Regions from separate parts of the Comamonas sp. NLF-1-9 genome, predicted to be linked through region 1. Evidence: predicted binding sites of a transcription regulator. Region 1 holds the regulator's gene; the other holds the start of a gene.
What was found. Region 1 encodes FNR, which switches genes on or off when oxygen is low (the NO sensors DNR and NnrR bind a similar motif). Its sites were predicted from a motif close to TTGATNNNNATCAA; they were not measured.
Positions count from the first base shown of each region.

Region 2: KUD94_RS10320 (hemerythrin domain-containing protein) is a predicted target of FNR. The motif match lies at 7,889-7,902, and genes of this name have one in related genera.

Region 1 covers NZ_CP078069.1:1,741,999-1,751,358, forward strand. The annotation lists gene KUD94_RS08380 (DUF3014 domain-containing protein) at 1-242, opposite strand, end outside; gene KUD94_RS08385 (uracil-DNA glycosylase) at 328-1,038, opposite strand; gene KUD94_RS08390 (diguanylate cyclase domain-containing protein) at 1,092-3,773, opposite strand; gene hemN (oxygen-independent coproporphyrinogen III oxidase) at 3,850-5,235, opposite strand; gene fnr (fumarate/nitrate reduction transcriptional regulator Fnr) at 5,382-6,104, shown strand; gene arfB (alternative ribosome rescue aminoacyl-tRNA hydrolase ArfB) at 6,166-6,570, opposite strand; gene KUD94_RS08410 (DMT family transporter) at 6,605-7,483, shown strand; gene KUD94_RS08415 (alpha/beta fold hydrolase) at 7,504-8,370, opposite strand; gene aroQ (type II 3-dehydroquinate dehydratase) at 8,364-8,810, opposite strand; gene KUD94_RS08425 (hypothetical protein) at 8,879-9,220, opposite strand.
Region 2 covers NZ_CP078069.1:2,152,166-2,161,525, reverse strand. The annotation lists gene rpsN (30S ribosomal protein S14) at 1-154, shown strand, start outside; gene rpsH (30S ribosomal protein S8) at 175-570, shown strand; gene rplF (50S ribosomal protein L6) at 593-1,126, shown strand; gene rplR (50S ribosomal protein L18) at 1,141-1,506, shown strand; gene rpsE (30S ribosomal protein S5) at 1,519-2,040, shown strand; gene rpmD (50S ribosomal protein L30) at 2,067-2,249, shown strand; gene rplO (50S ribosomal protein L15) at 2,260-2,691, shown strand; gene secY (preprotein translocase subunit SecY) at 2,708-4,027, shown strand; gene rpmJ (50S ribosomal protein L36) at 4,153-4,266, shown strand; gene rpsM (30S ribosomal protein S13) at 4,288-4,653, shown strand; gene rpsK (30S ribosomal protein S11) at 4,671-5,075, shown strand; gene rpsD (30S ribosomal protein S4) at 5,171-5,794, shown strand; gene rpoA (DNA-directed RNA polymerase subunit alpha) at 5,907-6,899, shown strand; gene rplQ (50S ribosomal protein L17) at 6,991-7,380, shown strand; tRNA gene KUD94_RS10325 (tRNA-Met) at 7,406-7,482, shown strand; gene KUD94_RS10320 (hemerythrin domain-containing protein) at 7,962-8,561, shown strand; gene KUD94_RS10315 (PP2C family protein-serine/threonine phosphatase) at 8,674-9,360, opposite strand, start outside.

The DNA.
Region 1 (9,360 bases):
TTCCGGATCTCGCCCTCGGGCGGCTCGGCGGCGGGCGGGGCGTCCGTGGGCGCCGACTGCTGCACTGCGGCCGTCTGGGCGTTCGTGGCGCCCGGCGCGGGCGCGCCGCTGAAGTTGCCGCGCACATTCCACGCATACCAGCCAATGCCTGCCGCCAGCAGCACCAGCAACAGCAGCCATCCCGGGTCGCGGCGGCTGCGGGGGCGCGGCGGGCGCAGTTCGGTGGGGTCTGGCTGTGGCATGGCGGCTCCGGTGGTGGCAAGGCAGGCGCCGAAGGACGCGGCCCGGGGCGGGCGGCGCCGGGGCGCGCAGCGCTAGCTTAGCGCCTCAGCCGCCATGCTCCAACCGGAAGGCGCGCGCCTGGCTGAAATGGCCGCAGCCGATGAAGGGCCGGGGCGGGCGCAGCGCCGACAACGGCGAAGGGTGGTTGGCGCAGAGCACGAGATGGCCACGATCCTTGGGGATCAGCGCCCGCTTGGCCTGCGCGTGGCTGCCCCAGAGCATGAAGACCAGCGGCCGCGCGCCACCAGCCACGTGGCCGATGACCGCGTCGCTCAACTGCTCCCAGCCCTTGCCGGCGTGGCTCGCGGGCTGGCCTTCTTCCACCGTCAGACAGGTGTTGAGCAGCAGCACCCCGTGGCGCGCCCAGCGCACCAGCGAGCCGCCGGGCTCGGGGAAAGCCGGCCAGGGCGTGCCCAGGTCGCGTTGCAATTCCTTGAAGATATTGCGCAATGAAGGCGGCAAGGCGACCCCCGGCGCAACCGAAAAAGCCAGCCCCTCGGCTTGCCCGCGGCCGTGGTAGGGGTCTTGCCCGAGGATGACCACGCGCACAGCCTCGGGTGCGGTCAGCTCCAGCGCGCGCAGCGGCCGCGGCGGAAAGACGCTGGCGCCGGCGGCCAGGCGCTGGCGCAGGAAGTCCAGCAGCGCCAGCCCGCCCTTGCTGGCAAAGAACTGGTCCACCAGGGGCGCCCAGCCGGGCGCGACCGGCCAGGCGGCGGGGTCGGCCGTCTGCAGTTGGCTTGGCTCAGAGTTGCTCATCGCTCAAAATATATTGGTCAAAAACGGGTTTTACGCCCGTCCCGGCTGCGCGATCAGCTCTCATTCCAGGAGTCATTCAAACCGTCGCTCAGGCGGTTGCGCCCGGTGAGCTTGGCGCGGTAGAGGTGCACGTCTGCCAGTTCGGTCAGCGTCGCCGGCTCGCGCTGCAACTCGGGGATGGTGCAGGCCACGCCCACGCTGATGGTCACGCAGGGCGCTGCGGAAGAGCCCTCGTGCACCAGGGCCTGGCCGAAGACCGCGCCGCACAGGCGCTCGGCAACCACGCGCGCCCCCTCCAGGTCGCATTGCGGCAGCAGGCAGACGAACTCTTCGCCGCCGTAGCGCGCCAGCAGGTCGTGCGGGCGCGCCATGCTCTGGCTCAGCGTGCGCGCCACGGTTTGCAGGCAGGCGTCGCCCTTCTGGTGGCCGTACAAGTCGTTGTAGGCCTTGAAATGGTCGATGTCTATCATCAACACCGACAACGGCAGGCCCGCGCGGGCGCAGCGGCTCCATTCGGCAGCCAGCGCCTCGTCAAAGCTGCGCCGGTTGGCGATGCCGGTGAGGCCATCGACATAGGCCAGCTTGCGCAGCCATTCGTTCTGCACCAGGTGGGCGGTGTGGTCCTGGAAGGTGAGCAAGAGCTTGTCGCCAAAGATCAGGCCCGCCACGTCCATCATGTGGTGCGCACCGTCGCTTGAGACAATGCGGTAGGACTGCGCCGCGATCTGGCCATTGACCGCCTCGGCCTTGGCCTGCTTCCAGCGCGCGGCGGCCTCGGCGCGGTAGTCGGGATCAGGATAGGCCTTGAGCGCCCACTCGCGCAGCGTCGGCACCTCGTGCTCGTCGTAGCCAAGCTGGTCCAGAAAGCGCTGGTTGCGAAAGTACACGCGGTGCCGGGCATCGACCATGCACAAACCCACGGGCATCTCGCTCATGAGCTGCTGCAGCACGCGCTCGGTAGCCTGCAGGCGCAGGCTCTGCTCCTTGGCCTCGGTCACGTCGCTGATGTAGCCATGCCAGAGCGTCGCGCCGCTGGGCAGGCGCTGCGGCCGCGCATGCCCCGACAGCCAGCGCGCGCCGCGGCCCGGGATTTCATAGAGGTATTCGGCGCTCCATTCGCTGAGTTCACGCGCCGAGCGGCGCAGGTCTTCGACGCCGCGCGGCACGTTGCCGGAGCGGATGCGCTCGAACACCGGTGCGGCGTCCTGTTGCAGCTCTTGGGCGCTGAAACCGTAGATGTCGGCAACCTGGGGACTTGTGTAGGGGAAATGGCTGTGCCCGTCGGGTTCAAGCTGGTATTGGTACAGCAGGCCGGGCAGGTTTTCGGTCAGGCGCTGCAGCATCTCTTCCTGCTGGCGCCGCTCGGAGATGTCGGCCAGCGTGCCGAACACGCGCAGCGGCGCGCCGCCCGCGTCGCGCTCCATCACCCGTCCCTGGCAGGCGAACCAGCGGTAGCTGCCGTCGGCGCAGCGCAGTCGATGGGACGCTTCCAGCTCGTCCTTTTGCCCTTGCAGCACCTGCTGCCAGGCCGTCGCCAGCTTGGGGCGGTCGTCCGGATGAACCAGGTCTTCCCAGGTCTTGCCCTCGCGCTCGAAGGCCTCTTGCGTATAGCCCAGCAGCGCGTACCACTGCGGTGAATAGCTGGTCGTGCCTGCGGCTTTGTCAAAGTCCCACAGCCCCTGGTGGGTGGCGGCGAGCACCACGTCCCAGTGCGCCTGGTTCTGGGCCTCCCTGGCCGCCTGTTCGTCCTGCTCGCGCTGGCGCTGGCGCTGCTTGCGCTGCACCCACAGCAGCGCTGCGGCGGCCAGCAGATTGCCGACCAGCCACAGCAGCAGCGCCGAGGCCACGTCGCTGCGCCAGTCGGCATAGACGGCCGGCACGTCGCGCCCGACGGCGATCACCAGCGGCTTGTCCATGTGCAGCTCGGGCGGCTGCAGCGTGCGCAGCGCCACGATCTGCTGCTCTTGCGGCGCCTCGGGGCGCATGGGCGCGGTGAGCAGGCTGTCCGGCGCGCCGCTGGCAAGGTGGCGCGACCAGGCGCTGCCCGCGACGTCCAGCTTCACGCCGTCGCGCTCGCCGCTGCGCCCCAGTGCGAGAAAGCGCAGGCCATCGCCGTGCGAGAGGCTGACCAGCACGTCGGGCCCGCCGTGCAGCGGACGCATCAGCAGGCGCAGGTAGTCGGCGTCCAGCGCCGCGACCAGCGCGCCAGCAAAGCGGCCGTCCGGCGCAAACACCGGGCGCGCCAGCACCATCACCCAGCCACCGAGCGCGCCACGAAACGGCGGCGACACCACCAGGGTCAAGGGCGAGGCAGAGCGCGCCGCGGCAAAGTAGTCGCGCTGTCCCGAGTTGCGGCCCACGAGGGCAGGGTCGCTGCTCACGGTGATCGTGCCCTGCGCATCCAGCAGGCTCAGGTATTGCACCGCCGGCATGGCATCGGCATAGGCGCGCAGGCGCACGCTCAATTGCGCCTTGCCGTCGGACTCGCGCTGCAGCGAGGGCAGCTCCGCCAGCAGGCTGCTCAGCGCGTGGCCGGCGGCGTCGAGCTGCAGCGCCAGGTTGTCGTGCAGGGTGGCGGCCTGCTGCGTCAGTTGCCGGCGCTCACGCTGGCCCGTGTCGCGGTATTCCTGCCAGGCATCGAGCGCCAACACCAGCGCGACCACGGCCGATGCCAGTGCCAGCCACGACCACGGACGGCGCGCGTGTGCGGCTTGCAGGCGGGGCGGGGCAGGCAAACGGTACTCCAGAGCTCACGAGAGTGGCGCCACTGTATACCAAGGCCACGGCAGCCGACCGCGCAGTCCTTGTGCGTCAAAGGATCTTGGAATACTGCGCGCGGCTCTCGCGCGCCTGCAGGTATTTGTCGAACACCATGGCGATGCCGCGCACGAAGAACCAGCCCATGGGGGTGACCTCGATGGCATTGGCGCTCAGGTGCACCAGGCCGTCGTCGTGCATTGCGCGCAGGCGCGCGAGCTCGCTGGCGAAGGTGGTGCGAAAGTCGATCAGGTGCGCCGCTTCCACCGACTCGAACTGCACGCGGCCCTGGCACATCAGCGCATTGATCACCGCGCGGCGCAGCACGTCGTCGTGGCTCAGGGCCACGCCGCGCACGATGGGCAGATGCCCGTGGTCGAGCATGTCCTGGTATTGCAGCAAGTCCTTGGCGTTCTGGCTGTAGGTCGCGCCGACCTTGCCTATGGCCGAGATGCCCAGCGAGATCAGGTCGCAGTCGGGCTGGGTGCTATAGCCCTGGAAGTTGCGGTGCAGCCGCCCCTGGCGCTTGGCCACGGCGAGCGAGTCGCCCGGCAGCGCGAAATGGTCCATGCCGATGTAGACGTAGCCGACCTCTTCAAACGCGGCGATGGAGTGCGAAAGCATGGCCACCTTGTGGTTGGCCACCGGAATGTCCGCCGTCTTGATGTGGCGCTGCGACTTCACCCGTGCGGGCAGGTGGGCATAGGCATAGAGCGCGATGCGGTCGGGCCGCAGCTCGGCCATCTGCGCGATGGTGCGGGCGAACGATTCGGGCGTCTGCTTGGGCAGGCCGTAGATCAGGTCGGCATTGATCGAATCAAAGCCGATGCGCCGCGCCGCCGCGACCAGCTCGAAGACCTGCTCGGCCGGCTGCACGCGGTGCACCGCCTTCTGCACCTCGGGGTCGAAGTCCTGCACGCCAAAGCTCAGGCGGTTGAAGCCCAGATCGCGGATGGTCTGCAGCCGCTCGGCGCTGATGGTGCGCGGATCTATCTCTATCGAGTATTCACCCTTGGGCGCGAAGGCAAAGCGCCGGCGCAGCATGGCCATGAGGTCGGCCAGTTCCTCGTCGTTCAGGAAGGTGGGCGTGCCGCCGCCGAAGTGCAGCTGGCTCACGCTCTGGCCGGGCCCGCCCAGGTGCTTGACGTGCAGGTCGAGCTCGCGCTCGACGTAGGCCAGATAGGGCGCGGCGCGCTCGTGGTGCTTGGTGATGATCTTGTTGCAGGCGCAGTAATAGCACAGCGACTCGCAAAACGGCAGGTGCACGTACAGCGACAGCGGCTGCGCCGCCAGGCTCGTGCCGAGCTGGCGCTGGGCGAGCGCGTGGCGGTAGTCTTCTTCGCCGAAGGCTTCGACGAAGCGGTCGGCCGTGGGGTAGGAGGTGTAGCGCGGCCCCGGCACGTCGAAGCGGGAGATGAGCTCTGGGGTAATCGTGGGCATGGCGGTCCTGAATGGCAATGCGGCCATTCGATGCAAACGCCAAACTGTCGCCGCCGCAGCCGCCACTGTCTTTGATCGCCGTCAAGGAATCGGGGCGGGCCCATCTAGAATCAGGCATCCCTGCCCCCACAGAGGACGAGCCCGCCATGCCCCACCGCGCCCTCCAGATCGCCTGTTCCCGCTGCAGCCTGCGCGAGCTGTGCATGCCCGTGGACATCAGCGCGGCCGACATGGAGCGGCTCGACACTCTGGTGACCACGCGCCGGCGCGTCAAGCGCGGCAAGCCGCTGTATTCGCGCGGCGACCGCTTCAGCGCGCTGTACGCGATCCGCTCGGGGTTTTTCAAGACGCGTGTCACGGCAAGCGACGGGCGCGAGCAGGTCACGGGCTTTCAGATGGCCGGCGAGATCATGGGGCTCGACGGCATCGTCTCGGACGAACACACCTGCGACGCGCTGGCGCTGGAAGACGCCGAGGTCTGCGAGATGCCCTACGACCGCATCGAGTCGCTGTCGCGCGAGGTGCCGGCGCTGCAGACCCATGTGCACAAGATCATGAGCCGCGAGATCGTGCGCGACCACGGTGTGATGCTGCTGCTGGGCAGCATGCGCGCCGAAGAGCGCGTGGCCTCCTTCCTGATGAATCTGCTGCAGCGCCTGCATGTGCGCGGCTTTTCCGAGGCCGAGCTGGTGCTGCGCATGACGCGCGAGGAAATCGGCAGCTACCTGGGGCTGACGCTGGAGACGGTGAGCCGCACCTTCTCGCGCTTTGCCGACGATGGCCTGATCGAGGTCAAACACCGCCAGGTGCGCATCCTCGATGGCGCCGGCCTGCAGACCATCGTGGACAGCGCCGGGGCTCGGCGTTGAATGCTTCACTAACCATAGCTGCATGCGCTTGACTGGCGGGCGTTGCAGCCATATTTTGCTCTCAATCGCGAGGCCGGCCCCGCAAGGCTTTCACGGCCCCGCGCAGGCGCTTGGCCTGCAGGCGTCGCTCGCGCGAGGCGCGCGTGGGCCGCGTCGCCTTGCGCGGCAGGACGGGGCGCGCCGCCTGCTCCACCAGCTCTTGCAACCGCGCCAGCGCGTCGCGCCGATTGGCCTGCTGCGTGCGATAGCGCTGCGCCTTGATGAGCACCTGGCCCTCGGCGGTGACGCGCGCGTCAGGCAGCGCCAGCAGGCGCTGCTTGAGCTCGGCGGGCAGGGCGGAGGCGGCCACGTCAAAGCGCAGGTGCACCGCGCTCGAGACCTTGTTCACGTTCTGCCCGCCCGCGCCCTGCGCGCGGATCGCGGTGATCTGCGCCTCGCGCTCGAGCAGCGCTGCCGTGGTTACCATCCCCGCTCCTTCTAGCCCTCGCCGATTGCCCTCCATGTCCCTGCTCTCGCGCCGGCAAACGGTCGGCCTCGTCCTGCTGGTGCTTGCCTGGGGCATCAACTGGCCGGTCATGAAGGTGACGCTGCGCGAGATGGGGCCCCTCTATTTTCGCGCGCTGACCATGTTCGGCGGCGCGCTGGTGCTGGCGCTGTATTTTCGCTCGCGCGGCCTGCGCCTGCTGCCGCGCGGCTGGTCCGAATGGCGCGCGGTAGTGGTGCTTGGGCTGCCCAACATTCTGGGCTGGCACGCCTTGTCCATCATCGGCGTGGCGCAACTGCCCGCGGGGCGCGCGGCCACGCTGGGCTTCACCATGCCGGTCTGGACGGTGCTGCTGTCGGTGCTGTTCTATCGCGAGAAACTGACCGGGCGGCTGCTGGTGGGCGTGCTGGCGGTCCTGGCCGGCATCACGCTGCTGCTATGGAACGAGCTGGCGCAGATCGCCGGGCGCCCGGCCGGCATCGCCTGGATGCAAGGCGCGGCCTTCAGCTGGGCGCTGGGCACCATCTGGATGCGCCGCGCGCACCTGAGCATGCCGGCCGAAACCCTGGTGGTCTGGATGATGGTGCTGGCCTCCATGGCGCTGTGGCCGCTGGCCCTCTGGCTGGAGCCGCCGCAGCAGTGGCATTTCAGCGCCCCGGTCTGGGCCAGCCTGGTGTGGAGCGTGTTCATCAACTACGGCCTGGCGCAGGTGATCTGGTTTGCGCTGGTGCGCGTGCTGCCGCCGACCACCAGCGCGATGAGCGTGATGGCCGTGCCCATGGTCGGCATCCTGAGCGCGCCCTTCGTGATCGGCGAGTGGCCGCACTGGCAAGACCTCGCGGCCATGGTTTGCGTGGTCGTCGCGATCGGGGCGGTGCTGCTCAGGCGCGATTAGAGCGACGCTGAACAAGTCGCTCAGGGTGCAGGCGCGTCCAGCAGTTGCAGCAGCAGACGGTTGAAGGCGGGCGCCTGTTCATAGGGCGCCCAATGCCCGGCGCCCTCCAGCAGATGCAGCCCGCGAAAGTCGCGCGCGCTGGCGGCCCAGGCCGCGCGCAGCTCATCAAAACGGCCGCGGTAGAGCGCGTCGTGCTCGCCATAGACGGCATGTACCGGGCAGGCAAGCTGCCTCAGCGCGCGCGCAAGGATGTCGGTGTTGGACAGACGCCGGCGCGTGAGGCGGTCGCGTTCGGCGTTGCGCGCGTGCAGTTGCAGCGCCGTCTCGTCGATGTGCGCAGCATCGGCAAACATCATGGCCGCGAGGTTGTGCCTGTGCACCGCAAGCTGCTCGGCCGCGCCCGGCAGATGGCGCCAGCCGCGCAAGCCCACGCGGTTGGGCGCCGCGGCCGTCATGCCGGGCGCGCCCACCAGCACCAGGCAGCGCGCCAGCGCGGGACACGCGGCTTGCAGCATGCCGGCCGCCATGGCGCCGAAGGAAAACCCGACGAGATCGCAAGGCCGCTGCGCAAGCACGCTGCGCAGCGAAGCCAGCAGCGGCGCCAGCAGCCCATCGACGTCCTGCGCGCCGGGCACCGCGGCCGAATCGCCAAAGCCCGGCAGGTCCGCTGCCCAGACCTCGCGCCCGCTGGCCACCAGCGCCTCGATGTTGCGCAGCCAGTGCGTCCAGCTGCCGCTGCCGCCGTGCAGCAGCACCAGCGGCGCACGGCCACCACGGCGTTCGGCCCAGACATGCCAGACGATGGCGCCGCCCGAGCCCGCCAGCGGGCTGCGCACGCAGCGCGCCTGCGCCTGCAGGCGCACCACCGCCTCGGGCTGGCCTACCACCGGGCGATGGCGTCTATGGCCAGGGCGTAGCCCTGCACCCCGAGCCCGCAGATGAGCCCGCGGGCGACCGGTGAAATCCACGAGTGGTGCCGAAATGCCTCGCGTGCAAAGACGTTGCTGATGTGCAGCTCGATCAGCGCCACGCCCGTGCCCTTGATGGCATCGGGCAGCGCCACGCTGGTGTGGGTGTAGGCGCCGGCGTTGAGCACCACGCCGGCCAGGCGTCCTGCGGCATGCTCGCGCCCGGCTTCATGGATGCTGTCTACCAGCGCGCCCTCGTGGTTGCTCTGGCGAAACACCAGCGCCAGGCCGTGGCGCTCGCAGGCCTGGCGGCACAGCTGCTCCACGTCGGCCAGGGTCTGCGCGCCATAAACCTCGGGCTCGCGCGTGCCGAGCAGATTCAGATTGGGACCGTTGAGTACGTAGACAGTTTGCGCCATGGCAGCGGGATCGGGCCGGGTGAGCCGCGATTATGCGGCCCGGCCCGCCCGAGCGCCCTCAGCGCCGCTCAGCGCCAGTCGCGCCGATGGCCGCGGTGCTCCCAGCCCCTGTGGTGGCCGCGCCAGTGCGGGCGCGGTGCGTAGTAAACCGGCGGCGTGTAGACCACGGGCGGCGGCGCGTAGTACACCGGCGCGGGGACGCGGTAAACCGGCGCCGGGGTGTAGTACACCGGCGGCGGCGCGTAATAGCCCACGCCGGCGTTGGAAGCACCGACCACCACACCAGGCACGCCTATGCCCACCGACCAGGTCACGTCACTGCGCGCCTGGGCGCTGCCCGTGGCCAGCATCAGCGCAAGGGCCAGGCCCGCCGAGGCGATGGCCGGAAACCAGGAACGACGAACCGACATTGTTAACTCCTTGAAAACGCGGCCCATGCCGCAAGACCTGCAACGAATGCAATGCTGAACCCGTCGCTTGCGCCCAGCGCATTGCTGCTTTGGGCAGCCTGCGCCCTTGCAAATCCGCCCAAGCACGGGCGAGGACTGCG
Region 2 (9,360 bases), 410 kb from region 1:
GCCGCGCAACGCCAATCCGACGCGCCAGCGCAACCGCTGCGAGATGACCGGACGCCCGCGCGGCACCTTCCGCCAGTTCGGCCTGGCCCGTGCCAAGGTGCGGGAACTCGCCTTTGCCGGCGACATCCCGGGCGTCATCAAGGCGAGCTGGTAAGCACAAGCAGGAGTTGAACCATGAGCATGAGTGATCCCATTGCCGACCTGCTGACCCGCATCCGCAACGCCCAGATGGTCGCCAAGACCACGGTGTCGGCCCCCGCCTCCAAGGTGAAGGTGGCCATCGCCCAGGTCCTGAAGGACGAGGGTTACATCGAGGATTTTCAGGTCAAGAGCGAAGGCGGCAAGTCCGAGCTGCAGATCGCGCTGAAGTACTACGCCGGTCGTCCGGTGATCGAGCGCATCGAACGCGTCAGCCGCCCCGGCCTGCGTGTCTACAAGGGCAGCAACGCCATTCCGCAGGTCATGAACGGCCTGGGCGTGGCCATCGTCACCACGCCCCAGGGCGTGATGACCGACCGCAAGGCGCGCGCCAGCGGCGTGGGCGGCGAAGTGCTGTGCTACGTCGCGTGACGCGCAAAGGAGAAATACCGCAATGTCTCGCGTAGCCAAAGCACAAATTGCCATTCCTTCGGGAGTGGATGTTTCCATTACCGCCGACCACATCCAGGTCAAGGGCGCGGGTGGCACGCTGTCCGTGCCGCAAAACGCCCTGGTCAAGGTGGCCAACGACGGTGGCAAGCTCAGCTTCTCGCCGGCCGACGAAAGCCGCGAAGCCAATGCCTTGAGCGGCACCGTGCGCCAGTTGGTCAACAACATGGTGGTTGGCGTCAGCCAAGGCTTCGAGAAGAAGCTCACGCTCATCGGCGTGGGTTTCAAGGCGACGGCCTCGGGCAACAAGCTCAACCTGAACGTCGGTTATTCCCACCCGGTGGACTTCATCATGCCCGCAGGCATCAGCGTGGCCTGCCCGACGCCGACCGAGGTCGTGCTCAAGGGCGCCGACCGCCAGGTCGTGGGTCAGCTGGCCGCCGAGATCCGCGCCGTGCGCCCGCCGGAGCCCTACAAGGGCAAGGGCATCCGCTACGCCAACGAGACGGTCGTGATCAAAGAGACCAAGAAGAAGTAAGGAGCTGCACCATCATGCTAGACAAGAAACAGCAGCGTCAGCGCCGTGCCCGCCAGACCCGCATCCGCATCGCCCAGCAGGGCGCCGTGCGCCTGACCGTGCATCGCACCAATCTGAACATCTACGCCAGCGTCATTTCCGGCTGCGGCACCAAGGTGCTGGCCAGTGCGTCCAGCGCCGAGAAGGAAGTGCGCGAAGCCTTGGGCGGCAAAGGCAAGGGCGGCAATGCCGCCGCGGCCACCGTGGTCGGCAAGCGCATTGCCGAAAAAGCCAAGGCGGCAGGTGTCGAGAAGGTGGCGTTTGACCGCGCCGGTTATGCCTACCACGGCCGGGTCAAGGCCCTGGCGGAAGCAGCCCGCGAAGCGGGTCTGCAGTTCTGAGCGGAGCGGAAAATGGCAAAGTTTCAAGCCAAGATGCAAAACGACGAGCGCGACGACGGTCTGCGCGAGAAGATGATCGCGATCAATCGCGTCACCAAGGTCGTCAAGGGCGGTCGCATACTCGGTTTTGCCGCCCTCACCGTGGTCGGCGACGGCGATGGTCGCGTCGGCATGGGCAAGGGCAAGTCCAAGGAAGTGCCCTCGGCCGTGCAGAAGGCCATGGAAGAAGCGCGCCGGCGCATGGTCAAGGTGTCGCTCAAGAACGGCACCATCCACCACAACGTGGTTGGCCGCCATGGCGCCGCCACGGTGATGATGGCACCGGCCCCCAAGGGTACCGGCATCATCGCCGGCGGCCCGATGCGCGCGGTCTTTGAAGTCATGGGCATTACCGACATCGTGGCCAAGAGCCATGGCTCGTCCAATCCCTACAACATGGTGCGCGCCACCTTCGACGCGCTGGCACGCTCCACGACGCCGGCGGAAATCGCCGCCAAGCGGGGCAAGTCGGTCGAAGACCTCTTCGCCGCCTGATGCCGGCAACCGAATCGAGGCATACAGTGACTACACAGCAGACTCTCAAGGTGCAACTGGTACGCAGTCCCATAGGCACCAAGCAATCCCATCGCGCCACCGTGCGCGGGCTGGGTCTTCGCAAGCTCAACAGCGTGAGCGAGCTCAAGGACACGCCCGAGGTGCGCGGCATGATCAACAAGATCGCCTACCTGGTGAAGATAGTCTGAAAGGCCGATCATGAAACTCAATACCATCCAGCCCGCTGCCGGCGCCAAGCATGCGCCGCGCCGCGTGGGCCGCGGCATCGGTTCGGGCCTGGGCAAGACCGCGGGTCGCGGACACAAGGGTCAGAAGTCGCGCTCCGGGGGCTTTCACAAGGTCGGCTTCGAAGGCGGCCAGATGCCACTGCAGCGCCGTCTGCCCAAGCGTGGATTCAAGTCCGCCTCGCTCAAGTACAACGCTGAAGTCACTCTGGCTGCACTCGAGCGCCTGGGCGCCGCCGAGGTCGATCTGCCCACGCTCAAGCAGGCCGGCCTCGTCGGCCAGATCGTGCGCGTGGTCAAGGTGATCAACAGCGGCAGCCTGAGCAAGGCAGTCAAGCTGACCGGCGTCGGCGCAACCGCGGGCGCGAAGGCGGCGATCGAAGCCGCCGGCGGCAGCGTCGCCTGAGGGAGTCGGGCGCATCGTGGCTACCAACGCGGCCCAGCTGGCAAAGACCGGCAAGTTCGGCGACCTGCGTCGCCGGCTGGTATTTCTGCTGCTCGCCCTGGTGGTCTATCGCATCGGCGCGCACATTCCCGTGCCCGGCATAGACCCGAACCAGCTCTCGCAGTTGTTCAACAGCCAGCAGGGCGGCATTCTCAACCTGTTCAACATGTTCTCCGGCGGTGCGCTGGAGCGCTTCACCGTCTTCGCGCTGGGCATCATGCCCTACATCTCGGCGGCCATCATCATGCAGTTGATGACCTACGTGATACCGACGTTCGAAGCGCTGAACAAGGAAGGGGAGTCGGGGCGGCGCAAGATTACCCAGTACACGCGCTACGGCACGCTCGGGCTGTGCCTGTTCCAGTCGCTGGGCATCGCCGTGGCGCTGGAAAGCACACCCGGCCTGGTGATAGAGCCGGGCTTCAGCTTCCGCGTGACCGCGGTGGTCAGCCTGACCGCCGGCTCCATGTTCCTCATGTGGCTGGGCGAGCAGATGACCGAACGCGGCTTGGGCAACGGCATCTCGCTGCTGATCTTCGGCGGCATCGTCGCGGGTCTGCCGAGCGCGCTCGGCGGTCTGCTGGAGCTGGTGCGCACGGGCGCGATGAGCATCATCATCTCGCTGTTCATCGTGGCGCTGGTGGTGCTGGTGACCTACTTCGTGGTGTACGTCGAGCGTGGTCAGCGCAAGATCCTGGTCAACTATGCGCGCCGCCAGGTGGGCAACAAGGTCTACGGCGGTCAGTCCTCGCACCTGCCGCTGAAGCTGAACATGTCGGGCGTGATCCCGCCGATCTTCGCCTCGTCCATCATCTTGCTGCCGGCCACCGTGGTGAACTGGTTCAGCACCGGCGAGTCCATGCGTTGGCTCAAGGACTTGTCAAGCACGCTCACGCCGGGTTCGCCCATCTACGTGATGATGTATGCGGGCGCGATCATCTTCTTCTGCTTTTTCTACACGGCACTGGTGTTCAACAGCCGCGAGACGGCAGACAACCTCAAGAAGAGCGGCGCTTTCATTCCGGGCATCCGCCCAGGCGAGAACACCGCCAGGTACATCGACAAGATCCTGCTGCGTCTGACTTTCGTCGGTGCGATCTACGTCACCCTGGTGTGCCTGCTGCCGGAGTTCCTGATCCTTCGCTACAACGTGCCGTTCTATTTCGGCGGCACCTCGCTGTTGATCATCGTGGTCGTGACCATGGACTTCATGTCCCAGGTGCAGAGCTATCTGATGAGCCAGCAGTACGAATCGCTGCTGAAGAAGGCGAATTTCCGCACCACCATCAACGGCTAGCCGGATGGGAAGTGATCGTATACAATACCCGGTTCTGCAAAACGCACAAGGCGGCAGGCCGGAGACTTTGAAGAGTTGGCGCTGCTCCCGCTGAGAGCGCCGCCCGCATTGCCCAGGAGAAAAAAATGAGAGTGTCGGCTTCCGTGAAGAAGATTTGCCGCAACTGCAAGATCATCCGCCGCAAGGGTGTGGTGCGCGTGATCTGCACCGACCAGCGCCACAAGCAGCGCCAAGGTTGATTGAACGATTAGAGGACGCAAATGGCTCGTATCGCTGGTATCAATATCCCGCCGCATCAGCACGCCGAAATCGGCCTGACGGCGATCTACGGCATCGGTCGCTCGCGCGCACGCAAGATCTGCGACGCCTGCGCCATCGCCTACTCGACCAAGGTCAAGGACCTGACGGACGCCGATCTCGAGAAGATTCGCGACCAGCTGGCCCAGCTGACGCTCGAGGGCGACCTGCGCCGTGAAACCACGATGAACATCAAGCGCCTGATGGACATCGGATGCTACCGCGGCATGCGCCACCGTCGCGGCCTGCCGGTGCGCGGCCAGCGCACCCGCACCAATGCGCGCACCCGCAAGGGCCCGCGCAAGGGCGCCGCAACGCTGAAAAAATAAGGTATTGAAAGATCCATATGGCCAAGTCTCCCGCCAGCAACGCCGCACAGCGCGTACGCAAGAAGGTCCGCAAGAACGTCTCCGACGGCGTGGCCCACGTGCACGCTTCGTTCAACAACACCATCATCACGATCACCGACCGCCAGGGCAACGCCCTGTCCTGGGCGTCTTCCGGTGGCCAGGGCTTCAAGGGCTCGCGCAAGTCCACGCCGTTTGCCGCGCAGGTGGCTTCGGAAATGGCCGGCCGCGCTGCCATGGAGCAGGGCATCAAGAACCTGGACGTGCAGATCAAGGGCCCCGGCCCCGGCCGCGACTCTTCGGTGCGCGCGCTCGGCGCCCTGGGCATCCGCATCACCTCGATCTCCGACGTGACGCCGGTGCCGCACAACGGCTGCCGTCCGCAGAAGCGCCGGCGCATCTGATTTTTCTCCCCTAAGCCCACCGCCACCCATCGCCTGGCGCGAAGGTGGCTCCTGCGGCCCGACCCGCAGCAGATCCCCCAATCAAGGAAACCCCCGTGGCACGCTACCTCGGCCCCAAGGCCAAACTCTCCCGCCGTGAAGGCACCGACCTGTTCCTCAAGAGCGCGCGCCGCTCGATCGCCGACAAGGCCAAGTTCGACTCCAAGCCCGGCCAGCACGGGCGCACCTCGGGTTCGCGCACCTCGGACTACGGCCTGCAGCTGCGCGAGAAGCAAAAGGTCAAGCGCATGTACGGCGTGCTGGAAAAGCAGTTTCGCCGTTACTTTGAAGAGGCCGAGCGTCGTCGCGGCAATACCGGCGCCAACCTGCTGTCCTTGCTCGAATCGCGCCTGGACAACGTGGTCTATCGCATGGGCTTCGGCTCCACCCGCGCCGAGGCGCGCCAGCTCGTGTCGCACAAGGCGATCACGGTCAACGGCCAGTCGGTGAACATCGCTTCCTACCTCGTGAAGGAAGGCGACCAGATCGCGGTGCGCGAAAAGTCAAAGAAGCAGGCGCGCATTGGCGAGGCGCTGCAGCTCGCGCAACAGGTCGGCATCCCCGCATGGGTCGAAGTCAATGCCGACAAGGTCGAGGGCGTTTTCAAGAAGGTGCCCGATCGCGACGAGTTCGGCGCGGACATCAATGAGTCGCTGATCGTCGAGTTGTATTCGCGCTGATCCGCTGTCCTGCAAGCATTTTGCAATCGTTCCACACCGCGAGGCATCGCGGTGCTGGCGCTTCATCAGCCTTACCGGTGTAACGAGCCGGGGGCATTGAGAGGAAGTCCGCATGCAAACCAATTTGCTCAAACCCAAGACCATCAACGTCGAGCAGGTCAGCGCCAACCGCGCCAAGGTCGAGCTCGAGCCGTTCGAGCGCGGCTACGGGCATACGCTGGGCAATGCCATCCGCCGGGTTTTGCTGTCTTCCATGGATGGTTATGCGCCGACCGAGGTCTCTATCGCCGGCGTGGTGCATGAGTATGCGGCCATCGACGGCGTGCAGGAAGACGTGATCAACATCCTGCTGAACCTCAAGGGCGTGGTGTTCAAGCTCTTCAACCGCGACGAAGTCACGCTGTCCCTGCGCAAGGACACCGAAGGCGTGGTCGTGGCCGGCGACATCCAGACGCCGCACGACGTCGAGATCATCAATCCCGAGCACCCGATCGCCACGCTGTCTGCCGGCGGCAAGCTGGACATGCAGATCAAGGTCGAGAAGGGCCGCGGCTATGTGCCCGGCAACCAGCGCTGGCATGGCGACGAGCCCAACAAGACGATAGGGCGCATCGTGATGGATGCCTCCTTTTCACCGATTCGCCGGGTGAGCTACACGGTCGAGAGCGCGCGCGTGGAGCAGCGCACCGACCTGGACCGCCTGGTGCTCGACATCGAGACCAACGGCACGCTCACGGCCGAAGAGGCGGTGCGCACCTCGGCCAAGATCCTGGTCGAACAGCTGGCGGTGTTTGCCCAGCTCGACGGCGGCGACCCCTTCGAGGCCGGCGCCTCTGCTGCGCGCACCGGCGCGGCCACGTTCGATCCGGTGCTGCTGCGCCCGGTCGACGAGCTGGAGCTCACGGTGCGTTCGGCCAACTGCCTCAAGGCCGAGAACATCTACTACATCGGTGACCTGATTCAGCGCACCGAAAACGAGCTGCTCAAGACCCCCAACCTGGGTCGCAAGTCGCTCAACGAGATCAAGGAAGTGCTCGCCTCGCGTGGCCTGACTCTGGGCATGCGCCTGGAAAACTGGCCGCCCGCAGGACTTGAGAAGCGCTGATTGAGAATCGGGTGGCGCCCTTGCCGCCCAGTGCCGCGGGAGGTACCTGATACGGCCCCCTGCATAACAAGCGTAAAGAAGGAAAAGCACCATGCGTCACGGAAACGGACTGCGCAAACTCAACCGCACCAGCGCCCATCGCAAGGCAATGCTGCAAAACATGATGAACTCGCTCATCGAGCACGAGGCCATCAAGACCACGCTACCCAAGGCCAAGGAACTGCGCCGCGTGGTTGAGCCCATGATCACCCTGGCACGCCAGGACACCGTGGCCAACCGCCGCCTGGCATTCGCGCGCCTGCGCAATCGCGACAGCGTCACCAAGCTGTTCACCGACCTCGGTCCGCGCTTCAAGACCCGCCCGGGCGGCTACACGCGCATTCTGAAGATGGGCTTTCGGGTGGGCGACAACGCTCCCATGGCTTACGTGGAACTCGTGGACCGCGCAGCACCCGCGTCCAGCGACGAAGCCAAGGCCTGAAATCCTGCTACAATAGCCAGCTTACCGCGCGGTGGAGCAGTCTGGTAGCTCGTTGGGCTCATAACCCAAAGGTCGGAGGTTCAAATCCTTCCCGCGCAACCAATCAGATCAAGCGCCTGGCTTGAATTCAAAAGCCCACGTCAGTGGGCTTTTTTGTGTCTGCGTTCAGGTCGTGCACACTTCGCGCGCGCGCCGGGGCCTTCCCGTTGCGCGTTTCGGCGTCTGATCTTTGGGTATGTGCGCTGGGTGTTTGGCCAAGGCTTGCAGGTTCGTATGTTGCGACTTGGGCCAGAACAGAAGATTTTGTTGGCGCGGCGCCAAGGTCGACAAGCGCCTGCGGCACCCGTGCCCCGTCTCTTCCGTAGCGAATGAGCTCCGGCTCCTGCCTCAGCCGCGCGCCTGGTGCGTGTTCGAACCACTGGTCAGGCGAAACATCGAGGATCCGACTGCCGCAAATTGCGGGCTCCCGGAGGCTGCCGCAATACGGGCGCCCCCGCTGTTTTGCTTCTTGACCTGGATCATGGTCTTTGCCCGGGCCGCTCGCCATACTGGCGCTTTGCACACACTTTCGGGGCCTTGCCATGGAGCCGCTTGCCTTGCGCATCATTTGTGAAGAGCATTTTTCCATCGCCGCGGTGCTGCGCTCGCTGCGCATGATGCTCAAGCGCGGCCCCGAAGACGATGCGCCGGCGTTCTTCGACGCCATGCGGGCGATGCTGTTCTACATCGACGAGGTACCCGAGCAAGACCACCATCCCAAGGAGTCGCGCTTCCTGTTTGCGCCCCTGCTCGAGCGCGCGCCCGAGCATGTGCCCTTGCTTGAGCGGCTCGAGCGCGAGCACGTGAACGGCGAGCGTACGGTGCGCGAACTGCAGCACCAGCTGCTGGCCTGGGAGCTGATGGGCGAAGGGCGGCGCGCGGCCTTCACCCAGGCGCTCAACAGCTACATCACCTTCTACCTCGAGCACATGCGGCTGGAAGAGACGCTGATCCTCCCTGCGGCAATCAAGGTCCTCACGGCGCAGGACTGGGCGCGCATCGACGAGGCTTTCATGGCCAACCAGGATCCGCTCGCAGGCGACGCCGATCGCTCGCCGGAGCACGAGCGGCTGTTCCAGCGCATCGTGCACTGCACGCCCAGCCCGATAGGCCTGCGCCAGGAGCTGGCCGCCGCCCGCTGAGCCGGTGAACCGCCCCGTGGCGCACGGGGCTCTCGGCCACTCGCTGCAAGGCCCGCGATTGCCGTGACAAGGCGGCCAGCGCGCCGGCTATCCGGCTGCCGCAAGACCTTGTTCAAGCCGCAGGCACGTCGTGGGCGCTGCCCGCGCCGGCCGCCGCGCCGAGGTAGCGCACGGCGACCACGGTGATGTCGTCGGCTTGCGCTGCGCCGGACTCGAAGTCGCGCACCGCCTGCAGGATGTCTTGCGGCAGGGCCTCGCCCGTGGCGCTGCGGGCGCTGACCGCCTGCACCAGCCGCGCCTCGCCAAACAGCTCGCCGGCGGCGTTCGCCGCTTCGGTCACGCCGTCGGTGTACAGCAGCAAGGTGTCGCCCGGCGCCAGCGCCAGCGTCCCCGGTTTGAAGGGCATGCCTTCCATCACCGCCAGGGCGATGTTCTGGCCCTGGGGCAGCATCTGCACCTCGCCGGCCGAGCGCAGCAGCAGCGGCGGGTTGTGTCCGCCGTTGACGTAGTCCAGGCGGCCGGTGCCCAGGTCCAGCACGCCCAGGAAGGTGGTGACGAACATCATCTGCTCGTTCTCGGCGCAGAGCCGGTCGTTCAGCCTGGCCATGATGTCGGCCGGTTCGCGCAGAAACTGCGCGATGCTCTTGAGCAGTGTGCGGGAAATCGCCATGAAGAAGGCCGCCGGTATGCCCTTGCCCGAGACGTCGGCGATCACCAGCGCCAGGCGCTTGTCCTCCAGCAGGAAGTAGTCGTAGAAGTCGCCCCCGACTTCCTTGGCCGGAATCATCAGCGACGCGAC